3 regions of the Roseateles paludis genome follow, and region 3 is predicted to be linked to each of the others. Evidence: predicted binding sites of a transcription regulator. Region 3 holds the regulator's gene; each other region holds the start of a gene.
What was found. The regulator FNR, encoded in region 3, switches genes on or off when oxygen is low (the NO sensors DNR and NnrR bind a similar motif). The targets are predictions, from matches to a motif close to TTGATNNNNATCAA.

Region 1 (3,270 bases), on a different contig from region 3:
CGCCAGCAAAGCCCCGATGCGACCGGCAAAGCTGTACTCGATGGCCGGCGCCGTGGCGCCTTCAGGGGCGCCGGGGAAGCTGGCCAGGAACCACAGCAGGATGGTCATGGTCAGGATCACGCCGCCCACGCGCCGCATGAAGATCACCACCCGCTGCCACAGGCCGATGGCGATAGAGCGCGGATCGGGCCAGTGGTAGTTGGGCAGCTCCATCATCAGGGTGCGGATCTGCGCGCCCTGCGTGAAGCGCTTGAGCACCCAGGCCACGACAAAAGCGCTGACGATGCCGGCCACATAGAGGCCAAACAGCACCAGCCCCTGCAGCTCGAAGCCGCCCACCTCGCGGCGCGGGATGAAGGCGCCGATCAAGAGCGCGTACACCGGCAGCCGGGCCGAGCAGGTCATCAAGGGCGCGATCAGCATGGTGATGCGGCGGTCGCGCGGATTGGCGATGGTGCGCGTGGCCATGATGCCGGGGATGGCGCAGGCAAAGCTGGACAGCAGGGGGATGAAGGACCGCCCCGACAGCCCCACGCTGCCCATGATGCGGTCCAGCAAAAAGGCCGCGCGCGGCAGATAGCCCGACTCCTCCAGCACGAGGATGAAGAAGAACAGGATCACGATCTGCGGCAGGAAGACCACCACGCCGCCCGCGCCCGCAATCACGCCGTCCACCAGCAGGCTGCGCGGCCAGCCGTCAAGCACGCTGCTGGCCAGCAGCTGGCCCACGGCCGTGCCCAGCCATTCAGTCGCCTCCTTGATGGCGTCCATGGGCGCCTGCGCCCAGGCAAACACGGCCTGGAACATCAGGAAGAGCAACGCCGCCAGCAGCAGCGGCCCCGCTACGCGGTGCAGCAGCACGGCGTCCACGCGGTCCTCCAACTGGGCCGGGTGCTCGGCCGCCATACCCAGCCGGTCCAGCAGGTCGTGCACGCGCTCGGCATCGTGCCGGTCTTCGGGTGAGCCGGCCGGGGCCGGCGCAGCAGCCACGGCGCGGGCCGAGCGCTCCCACAGCCCCGGCTCATCCAGCGCGGCGCGCAGCTCGTCCAGCCCCAGGCCCTTGGTCGCCACGGTGGCAATCACCGGCACGCCCAGCTCGCGCGACAGCGCCTCGGCGTCCACCCGCAGGCCGCGCCGCTGGGCGATGTCGATCATGTTGAGCACCACCACCACCGGCAGGCCGAGGCGTTGCACGGCCAGCACCAGGCGCAGGTGGCGTCGCAGGTGGGTGGCATTGACGACGCACAGCGCCACATCGGGCCGTCGCTCGCCAGCCGCGTGGCCGGTCAGCACGTCGCGCGTCACGCGCTCGTCGGGCGAGCGGGGGTGCAGGCTGTAGGTGCCGGGCAGGTCCAGCAGGCGCAGGCTGCGGCCGGCGGTGGTCGCCATGCGGCCCTCCTTGCGCTCCACGGTCACGCCCGCGTAGTTGGCCACCTTCTGGCGGCTGCCAGTCAGGCGGTTGAAGAGGGCGGTCTTGCCGCAGTTGGGGTTGCCCACCAGGGCCAGCAGCGGGCCGTGGCCGCGCTGCATGTGGACGATGGCCTCGGCCGTCATGCAGCCTGCTCCACTTCGATGCATTGCGCCTCAGCGCGGCGCAGCGCATAGGTGGCGCCGCCCACGCGCACCAAAATCGGGTCTCCGCCCAGCCAGCCATGCCGCAGGACGGTGACCGCCTCACCCTGCAGGAAGCCCAGATCCCCGAGTTGTTGCACCAGGGCAGCCTGGCCTTCGGGCGCATGGATGGCGCGCACGATGCCACGCCCCTTCACGGGGAGTGAGGCCACGTTCATGGGCGGTGGTAGGCTGGGCGACATGGAGCCTGGCAAATGCAAATGAGAAGCTTTGCATTGTCCGCCGGCCTTCGGCTTGCAGGCTGACCTGCATCAAGGCCGGGAGTTGGCACAGCTCTTGAAATACCCCCGTAGTCGCGCCCCAGTCAGTGGTTTCGGCAGATAACAAGGAGCTCTCTTTCATGCCGCCTCCCGTGTCCCCCGTGCCCCATCAGCTCGCCCGCCGAGCCATCGCCCTGGTCCTGGCCGGCGGCCGAGGCTCGCGCCTCAAGCAACTGACCGACGCGCGCGCCAAGCCCGCCGTGTACTTCGGCGGCAAGTTCCGCATCATCGACTTCGCCCTGTCCAACTGCGTCAACTCCGGCATCCGCCGCATCGGCGTGGTGACCCAGTACAAGAGCCACTCGCTCCTGCGCCACATCCAGCGCGGCTGGGGCTTCTTGCGGGCCGAGCTGAACGAGACGGTGGACCTGATGCCCGCGCAGCAGCGCGTCGACGAAGAGCACTGGTACCGCGGCACCGCCGATGCCGTCTACCAGAACCTCGACATCGTCCAGAGCACCAATGCCGAATACATCGTGGTGCTGGCCGGGGACCACGTCTACAAGATGGACTACTCGGTGATGCTGGCCGACCACGTCGCCAAGGGCGCGGGTTGCACGGTGGGCTGCATCGAGGTGCCGCGCGCCGAGGCCTCGGCCTTTGGCGTGATGGCCGTGGACGAAGAACGCCGCATCACCGCCTTCCAGGAGAAGCCCGCCGACCCGCCCGCCATGCCCGGCAAGCCCGAGTCTTCGCTCGCGAGCATGGGCATCTACATCTTCAATTCCGACTACCTCTACCGCCTGCTCGAAGAGGACCTGGCCGACCCCGACTCCAGCCACGATTTCGGCAAGGACGTGATCCCCAAGACCGTGGCCGAGGGCCGTGCCGTGGCGCACCCCTTTGCGCTGAGCGTGATCCACAACCCCAATGGCACGCCGCCCTACTGGCGTGACGTCGGGACGCTCGACGCCTTCTGGGCCGCCAACCTCGACCTCGCGTCCATCAGCCCCGAACTCGACATCTACGACACCGACTGGCCCATCTGGACCTACCAGCGCCAGTTGCCGCCGGCCAAGTTCATCCCTGATGCCAATGGCATGCACGGCATGACGGTGAATGCCATCGTCAGCGCGGGCTGCATCGTGTCGGGCTCGCACGTCGTGCAGTCGGTGCTGTTCAACAACGTGCGCATCAATTCCTTCTGCAACATCCACCAATCGGTGCTGTTGCCGGGCGTCACGGTGGGGCGGCATTGCCGGCTCACCAAGGTCATCGTCGACCGCGCCTGCGAGATTCCAGAAGGCCTCGTCGTGGGCGAGAACCCCGAGCTGGATGCGCAGCGTTTTGAACGCACGGAGCAGGGCGTCACGCTCATCACCAAGCCCATGCTGGCGCGCCTTTGAGCGCCGGCCCCTCAGTCGAGTCTTCTTCAGTG
Region 2 (3,270 bases), on a different contig from region 3:
ACGCGATATGAGGCCAAACAAATAATTCAAGCAGACCGCATCTAGCGGCCGCTGAAAGGTAACGTTGGAGCGCTATCCCGCCAACTCCCATCACCGCACACCGCAGCGACTGCCGTGAGCCAGTCGAGTAGTGGTTGAACAGAACCGGATCGCGCTCGTTCGCTGCAACCCGAAAATCCCCAGCACACCTCCCCCACAACCCACGCACCGCCCATGACCATCGAAACCGACGACGACATCGCCGCCCTCAAGCGCATTGGCCGCATCGTGTCCCTCGTCCTGCACGAGATGCTGGATGCCGCCAAGCCGGGCATGAGCACCCGCGAGCTGGACGCCTTGGGGGCTGAGCTGCTGGCCCGCCATGGCGCCCGCTCGGCGCCTCAGCTCACGTACAACTTCCCCGGCGCCACCTGCATCAGCATCAACGAAGAAGCTGCCCACGGCATCCCGGGGGACCGGGTCATCCGGGCGGGCGACGTGCTCAACGTCGATGTCTCGGCCGAGCTGGGCGGCTACTTTGCTGACACGGGCGGCACCCGCGTCGTGCCGCCGGGCAATGCCGTCAAGACGCGCCTGTGCCATGCCACGCGCCAGGCCCTGGCGGCCGCCATGCGGCAGGCCCGTGCGGGGCAGCCGATTCGGGGCATTGGTGCTGCCATCGAGCGCACGGCGCGCGCCTATGGCTTCAAGGTCATCGAGAACCTGGGCAGCCACGGTGTCGGCCGCGCGCTGCACGAGGCGCCCGAGCACATTGCCGGTTACGACGACCCGCATGACGAGCGGCTGCTGCACGAGGGCATGGTCATCACCATTGAGCCCTTCCTCTCGACCAAGAGCCGCATCGTGGAGGAGGCGTCTGACGGGTGGACCCTGGTGGGTGCGCCCGGCAACCTCTCGGCTCAGTACGAGCACACGATGATCATCACGAGGGGTGAGCCCATCGTGGTCACCCAACACTGAGGCAGCACTGAGCAAGCCGCGTGGCAGGCCCACGGCGGCGGCTGCTGTCCGATCAGAGGCTTGTTGGTGGGCTGGCCAGCTCGTCGGGCTGCCGTGCGCTGACTTCTCCGCTCGGTGCCGCACCGGTGGTCGCCTCGGGCGCCGCGCCGTCCCACGCATCCCACCCCGGCCCGAAGGTTTCGACCGGGTGCTGGGTGCGCTCGGAGCCATTGCCGCACAGCATCGCGTCGGACGCGCAGTAGCGGTCGCAGCCCCAGCAGTTGCGCTCGGGGTGCGAGGGGTTGATGGGGAAGCGTTTGGCCATGGCGTGCGATGGAGTGCCGGCAGTGTGGGGCGCGGGTCCGGCCGGCGGCTTGTTCCAGATCAACCCCAGGCGTGGCGGGCCAGCCCCTGCGCGGGGCAGGCCTTTGGACCCATGACCAAGGGCTGCCCGGGCGGCGGCGCAGATACTCGTCGGCCACCTTTCACCAACACCCACCAGCCTTGCTCACCATGAACCTGCTCACCTCCCGCCGCACCCTGCCGCTGTTGACGGCGGCCTTGATGTCCACCCTGGCGTTGCCCGCGCTCGCGCAGCCGGCCGATGCGAGCCTGGTGCCCGCGCTGCAAGCGGCCGTGGCCAGCGGCCACCGCACGGTGGCGAACGTGGCGCGCGACGGCTGGCGGCACCCGGTGGAGACGCTGGCCTTCTTCGGCGTCAAGCCGACGGACACGGTGGTGGAGCTGTCCCCCGGCGGCGGCTGGTACACCGAGATCCTGGCGCCCTATCTGCGCGATCGAGGGCAGTTCATCGCGGCGGGGGACGACCCCGCCTCCAGCAACAACTACGCGCGCCAGGGCGGGCTGCGCTTCCGCGCCAAGCTGGACGCAACCCCGGGCGTCTACGGCAAGGTCAAGACCACGGTGTTCGACGTGGGCGGCGGCAAGCTGGACATCGCGGCGCCGGGCTCGGCCGACGTGGTGCTGACCTTCCGCAACGTGCACAACTGGATGGCCCAGGGCAAGGCTGAGAGCGTGTTTGCCGCCGCCTTCACGGCGCTCAAGCCGGGTGGTGTGTTCGGCGTGGTGGAGCACCGCAAGCCGGTGGCCCAAGCCTTCGACCCCAAGGCCGCCAGCGGCTATGTGCACGAGGCCCATGTGATCAAGCTGGCTGAGGCCGCCGGCTTCAAGCTCGCGGGCCGCAGCGAGGTGAACGCCAACCCCAAGGACCCAGCCGATCACGCCGGTGGCGTGTGGAGCCTGCCGCCCGTGCTGGGCCAGGGCGACAAGGACCGTGAGCGTTATCTCGCGATTGGCGAGAGCGACCGGATGACGCTGCGCTTTGTGAAGCCTTGATCAGGCCCTGATCACGCGCGGCCGGAGCGCCGACTGCGTGGCTGGAGCTTGTCCAGCTCGGCAAACTTCTGCTTGAGCAGCATCAGCAGGGTTCGGGCGTCTTCGTCAGACAGGCGCAGGCAGGTGCTGGGGCTGCCGGTCTCTTCGTCGCTGGTCTTGCGGGCCAGCACCAGGGCGTCCATGCGCAGCTCCATGGCGCCCTTGTCGTGGCGCAGGGACTTCAGGCGTTGCACTTCGATGTCAAAGGGTTTCATGCCGGGCTGGGGTCGCGGGGTGGGGGGGGGTGATTGTCTCGCTACGATCATCGGCATGACCCAGCCCCCCAAGCAAGTCTTCATCGGCCCCGGCCGCCTGGCGCAAGCGCTGGCACCGGCGATGGCCGAGGCGGGCTGGCCCCTTGTGGCCGTTGGCGCGCGTGAGGGATCGCGGGCGGCGGCGCTGGTTGGGCAGGTGCCGGGGGTGGCGGTGCGTTCTCCCGCACAAGCGGTGGCCGAGGCACCAGACGGCGCCTGGGTGTGGCTCTGTGTGCCCGACGGGCAGTTGTCCGAGGTGGCCGAGACCTTGCCCTGGCGACCCGGGCTTGTGGCCTTGCACGGCGCCGGGGCCACGGGCCTGGAGGTGCTGGCGCCCGCGCAGGCCGCTGGGGCCGAGGTGGCGGGCTTTCATCCGCTGCAGTTGCTGGCTGGTGGCCGGGCGGTGCTGGCGGGCTGCGGTGCGGGCATCGAGGCCTCGTCAACGCCGCTGCTGGCGCAGCTGGACGCCCTGGCGCGTGACCTCGGCATGGTGCCCTTGCGGCTGAAGCCGGAGACGCGGCGGCTCTATCACGCGGGGGCCAACCTGGCGGCCAGCGGTGTGCTGGCGGTGTTGGCTGAGGCGCTGCAGGCCTGGCAACTCGCGGGCCTGGAGGTGGATGACGCTTTGCCCCTGCTGCTGCCGCTCACGCAGGGCGCGCTGGCAGCAGCCACGAGCCGTGGC
Region 3 (3,270 bases):
GAAGAAGGGCGAGACCCGAGCCGAAGGTGTCGGCGACTGCGTCGATTGCAAGCTCTGCGTGCAGGTCTGCCCAACGGGCATCGACATCCGCAATGGCCTGCAGTACGAGTGTATCGGCTGCGCGGCCTGCATCGACGTGTGCAATGGCGTGATGGACAAGGTCGGCTACCCGCGTGGCCTGATCCGCTATGACACCCAGAACGGCATCGCCCAGCACCTGTCGGCCGGGCAACGCTGGCGCCGCGTGTTCCGGCCCCGCGTGCTCATCTACGGCAGTGTGCTGGTGCTGATCTTTGCGGCGCTGGTGGCCAGCCTGACCCTGCGCCACAGCTTCCGGGCCGATGTCGTGCGCGACCGCGCCACCCTGGCCCGCCAGGTCGAGGACGGCTACATCGAGAACCTCTACCGCCTGCAGTTGATGAACGCCAGCGAGCGCGTGCAGCGTTTCAGCGTCACCGCGCAAGGCCTTCCCAGCCTCGTCGTGACGCCTGAGTTGCGTGACATCGAGGTGGGCCCCGCGCAAGCACGCTGGGTCTCGCTCGGGGTGAGGCTGCCCCCCGGGCATGGCCTCAAGCCTGGCGCCCACCCCATGAGCTTCCGTGTCGAGGCCGATGGCGGCGAACACCTGAATGAGAAGACCACCTTTGTGGTGCCGCGATAGCGGCGACACAGACCGGATCGGAGAACGAGACCATGAGTGAAGCCCCAACCCAAGCCAGCCGCCCCTGGTGGCGCGAGCCGATGATGTATCTCGTTGTCGGCGGCCCGCTGACCGTGGTCATCGCCAGCTTCTTCACCCTCTCCTTGGCGCTGCGTCACCCTGACCCGCCGGTGCAAACCCGCCAGGTGGCTGCCGATGACGTGGCCGAGCAGCCTGCCATCACGGCCCGCAACCACGCTGCCACGGGCGGGCAACGCTGATGGACGGGCAGCAGGCTGCCGGGCGCGCTGCCCGCATCCTGATGGCCAGCATCTGGCCGGCCTTCGTCATGGCGGGGGTGCTGGAGGGCCTGGTGTTCTCGGTCATCGACCCGCAGGACCTGCACTGGTTCGGCGGCGAGGCCATCGAGTGGTCGCGCTCAGCGATCTACTCGGTCAGCTTCCTGATCTTCTGGCTGGTCACCACCATCGCCTGCAGCATGACGGCGCTGCTGGTGCAACTGCCCGACCACGAGGAACCCGGGCGCCGCAGCGCGCCGAATTGGCCCCGATAACCGGCGCCCAGCTCAGCGGGTGGCGTTGGCCACCATCTGCTGCAGGGCGTCGGCCCGCAGCACGCGGATCTGGCGCTGCTTGACCTCCAACAGCCCTTCGTCCTGGAACTTGGAGAAGGTGCGGCTCACCGTCTCCAGCTTCAGACCCAGGTAGCTGCCGATCTCCTCGCGCGTCATGCGCAGCACCACGGCCGTGCCGGAGAAGCCGCGCGCCTCCAGGCGCTCGGTCAGGTTCAGCAAGAAGGCCGCCAGACGCTCCTCGGCGCGCATGCTGCCCAGCAGCAGCATCACGCCCTGGTCACGCACGATCTCGCGGCTCATGATCTTGTGGAAGCTGTGCTGCAGCGCCGTGAAGTGCTGGGACAGCGACTCCAGGTCGGCATAGTTGATCACGCAGACGGAGGAGTCCTCCAGCGCGGTGGCATCACAGTGGTGCCGGTCGGTACTGATGCCGTCCAGCCCCAGCAGTTCGCCCGCCATCTGGAAGCCCGTGACCTGGTCACGCCCGTCTTCGCTGGTGACCGATGTCTTGAAAAAGCCGGTGCGCACCGCGTAAAGCGCCGCAAAGTTGTCACCGCTGCGGAACAACTGCTCGCCCTTGGGGACGGTGCGTCGTCGGTTGACCAGGGTGTCGAGCCGGTCCAGGTCGTTCGTCGAGAGGCCCAGGGGCAGGCAGAGCTCGCGAAGATTGCAGGACGCGCAGGCGACTTGCAGCGACTCGACCGGGCGAATGGGCGTGCTGTGGGGCGTGCTGTTCTGCATGGCAAAGAATTATGCTGGTTTAAGTCCGTGAATGACCATGGGCGCGCACAGCAAATGGGCATTGCGCTGCAACGCCACCGTTGATCCACGTCAACCGGGAGAGGCGGGTGCTCGGGCACATTCGCCCCATGACATCGACCGTCCTCTCTCCAGAAATCGACGCCGAACTGCTGCGGCGTTATGACATCTCGGGGCCACGATACACCTCCTATCCAACGGCGGATCGGTTCGTCGAGGCTTTCCAGGCCGACCAGCACCGCCTGGCGCTGCAGCAACGCGTGCCCGGCGCGCCGATGTCGATCTACGTCCACATCCCGTTCTGCGAGTCGGTCTGCTACTACTGCGCCTGTAACAAGATCATCACCAAGCACCACGAGCGTGCGGCTGAATACCTGGCCGTGCTCTACGCCGAGATGGATCTCTACCGGGCCGAGTTGGGCCCCGGCATCCAGGTGTCGCAACTGCACCTGGGCGGGGGCTCGCCCACCTTCCTGAGCGACGACGAGCTTGTGCAGCTGATGGCCGAGATCGGCAAGCGCTTCAAGCTCGTGCCCAGCGCCGAGCTGTCCATCGAGGTGGACCCGCGCACCGTTGACGCCGGTCGCCTGGCACGGCTCAAGGCCATGGGCTTCAACCGCCTGTCCTTCGGCGTCCAGGACTTTGACCCCGAAGTGCAAAAGGCGGTGCACCGCATCCAGCCGCCCGAGCAGGTGCAGGCGCTTGTCGAGGCCGCCCGGGCATTGAAGTTCGACTCCATCAATGTCGACCTGATCTACGGCCTGCCGCAGCAGACGCCGGTCAGTTTCCGCCGCACCATCGAGCAGGTCTGCGCGCTGCAGCCCGACCGCATCGCCCTCTATGGCTATGCCCACCTGCCGGCGCGCTTCAAGCCGCAGCGCCGCATCGTGGCCGAGTTGCTGCCGCCGGCGGGTGACAAGCTGACCATGCTGGCCGGCGCCATCAGTGACTTCCTGGCCGCTGGCTACGAGTACATCGGCATGGACCACTTTGCCAAGCGTGACGACAGCCTGGCCATCGCCAAGCGCCAGGGCCGGTTGCACCGCAACTTCCAGGGCTATTCCACCCAGCCGGACGCTGACCTGATCGGCCTGGGGGTGTCGTCCATCGCCCGCATCGGCGCCACCTACAGCCAGAACGCCAAGACCCTGGACGAGTACTACGACGCCGTGCGGCGCGGTCAGTTCCCGACCCAGCGCGGCCTGGCCCTGAGCCGCGATGACCTGCTGCGCCGCAGCATGATCATGGGCCTGATGTGCCAGGGCCGCGTCGAGTT

Region 1: ABDJ85_RS15015 (FeoA family protein) is a predicted target of FNR. The motif match lies at 1,874-1,887, and genes of this name have one in related genera.
Region 2: ABDJ85_RS19610 (DUF3079 domain-containing protein) is a predicted target of FNR. The motif match lies at 1,314-1,327, and genes of this name have one in related genera.

Annotation. Positions count from the first base shown of each region.
Region 1 covers NZ_JBDPZD010000004.1:253,253-256,522, reverse strand. The annotation lists gene feoB (ferrous iron transporter B) at 1-1,554, opposite strand, end outside; gene ABDJ85_RS15015 (FeoA family protein) at 1,551-1,784, opposite strand; gene glgC (glucose-1-phosphate adenylyltransferase) at 1,973-3,238, shown strand; gene glgA (glycogen synthase GlgA) at 3,268-3,270, shown strand, end outside.
Region 2 covers NZ_JBDPZD010000009.1:66,672-69,941, reverse strand. The annotation lists gene ABDJ85_RS19620 (TIR domain-containing protein) at 1-11, shown strand, start outside; gene map (type I methionyl aminopeptidase) at 214-960, shown strand; gene ABDJ85_RS19610 (DUF3079 domain-containing protein) at 1,013-1,264, opposite strand; gene ABDJ85_RS19605 (class I SAM-dependent methyltransferase) at 1,453-2,295, shown strand; gene ABDJ85_RS19600 (hypothetical protein) at 2,307-2,549, opposite strand; gene ABDJ85_RS19595 (DUF2520 domain-containing protein) at 2,605-3,270, shown strand, end outside.
Region 3 covers NZ_JBDPZD010000002.1:486,442-489,711, reverse strand. The annotation lists gene ccoG (cytochrome c oxidase accessory protein CcoG) at 1-661, shown strand, start outside; gene ABDJ85_RS08150 (hypothetical protein) at 694-921, shown strand; gene ABDJ85_RS08145 (hypothetical protein) at 921-1,214, shown strand; gene fnr (fumarate/nitrate reduction transcriptional regulator Fnr) at 1,227-1,976, opposite strand; gene hemN (oxygen-independent coproporphyrinogen III oxidase) at 2,105-3,270, shown strand, end outside.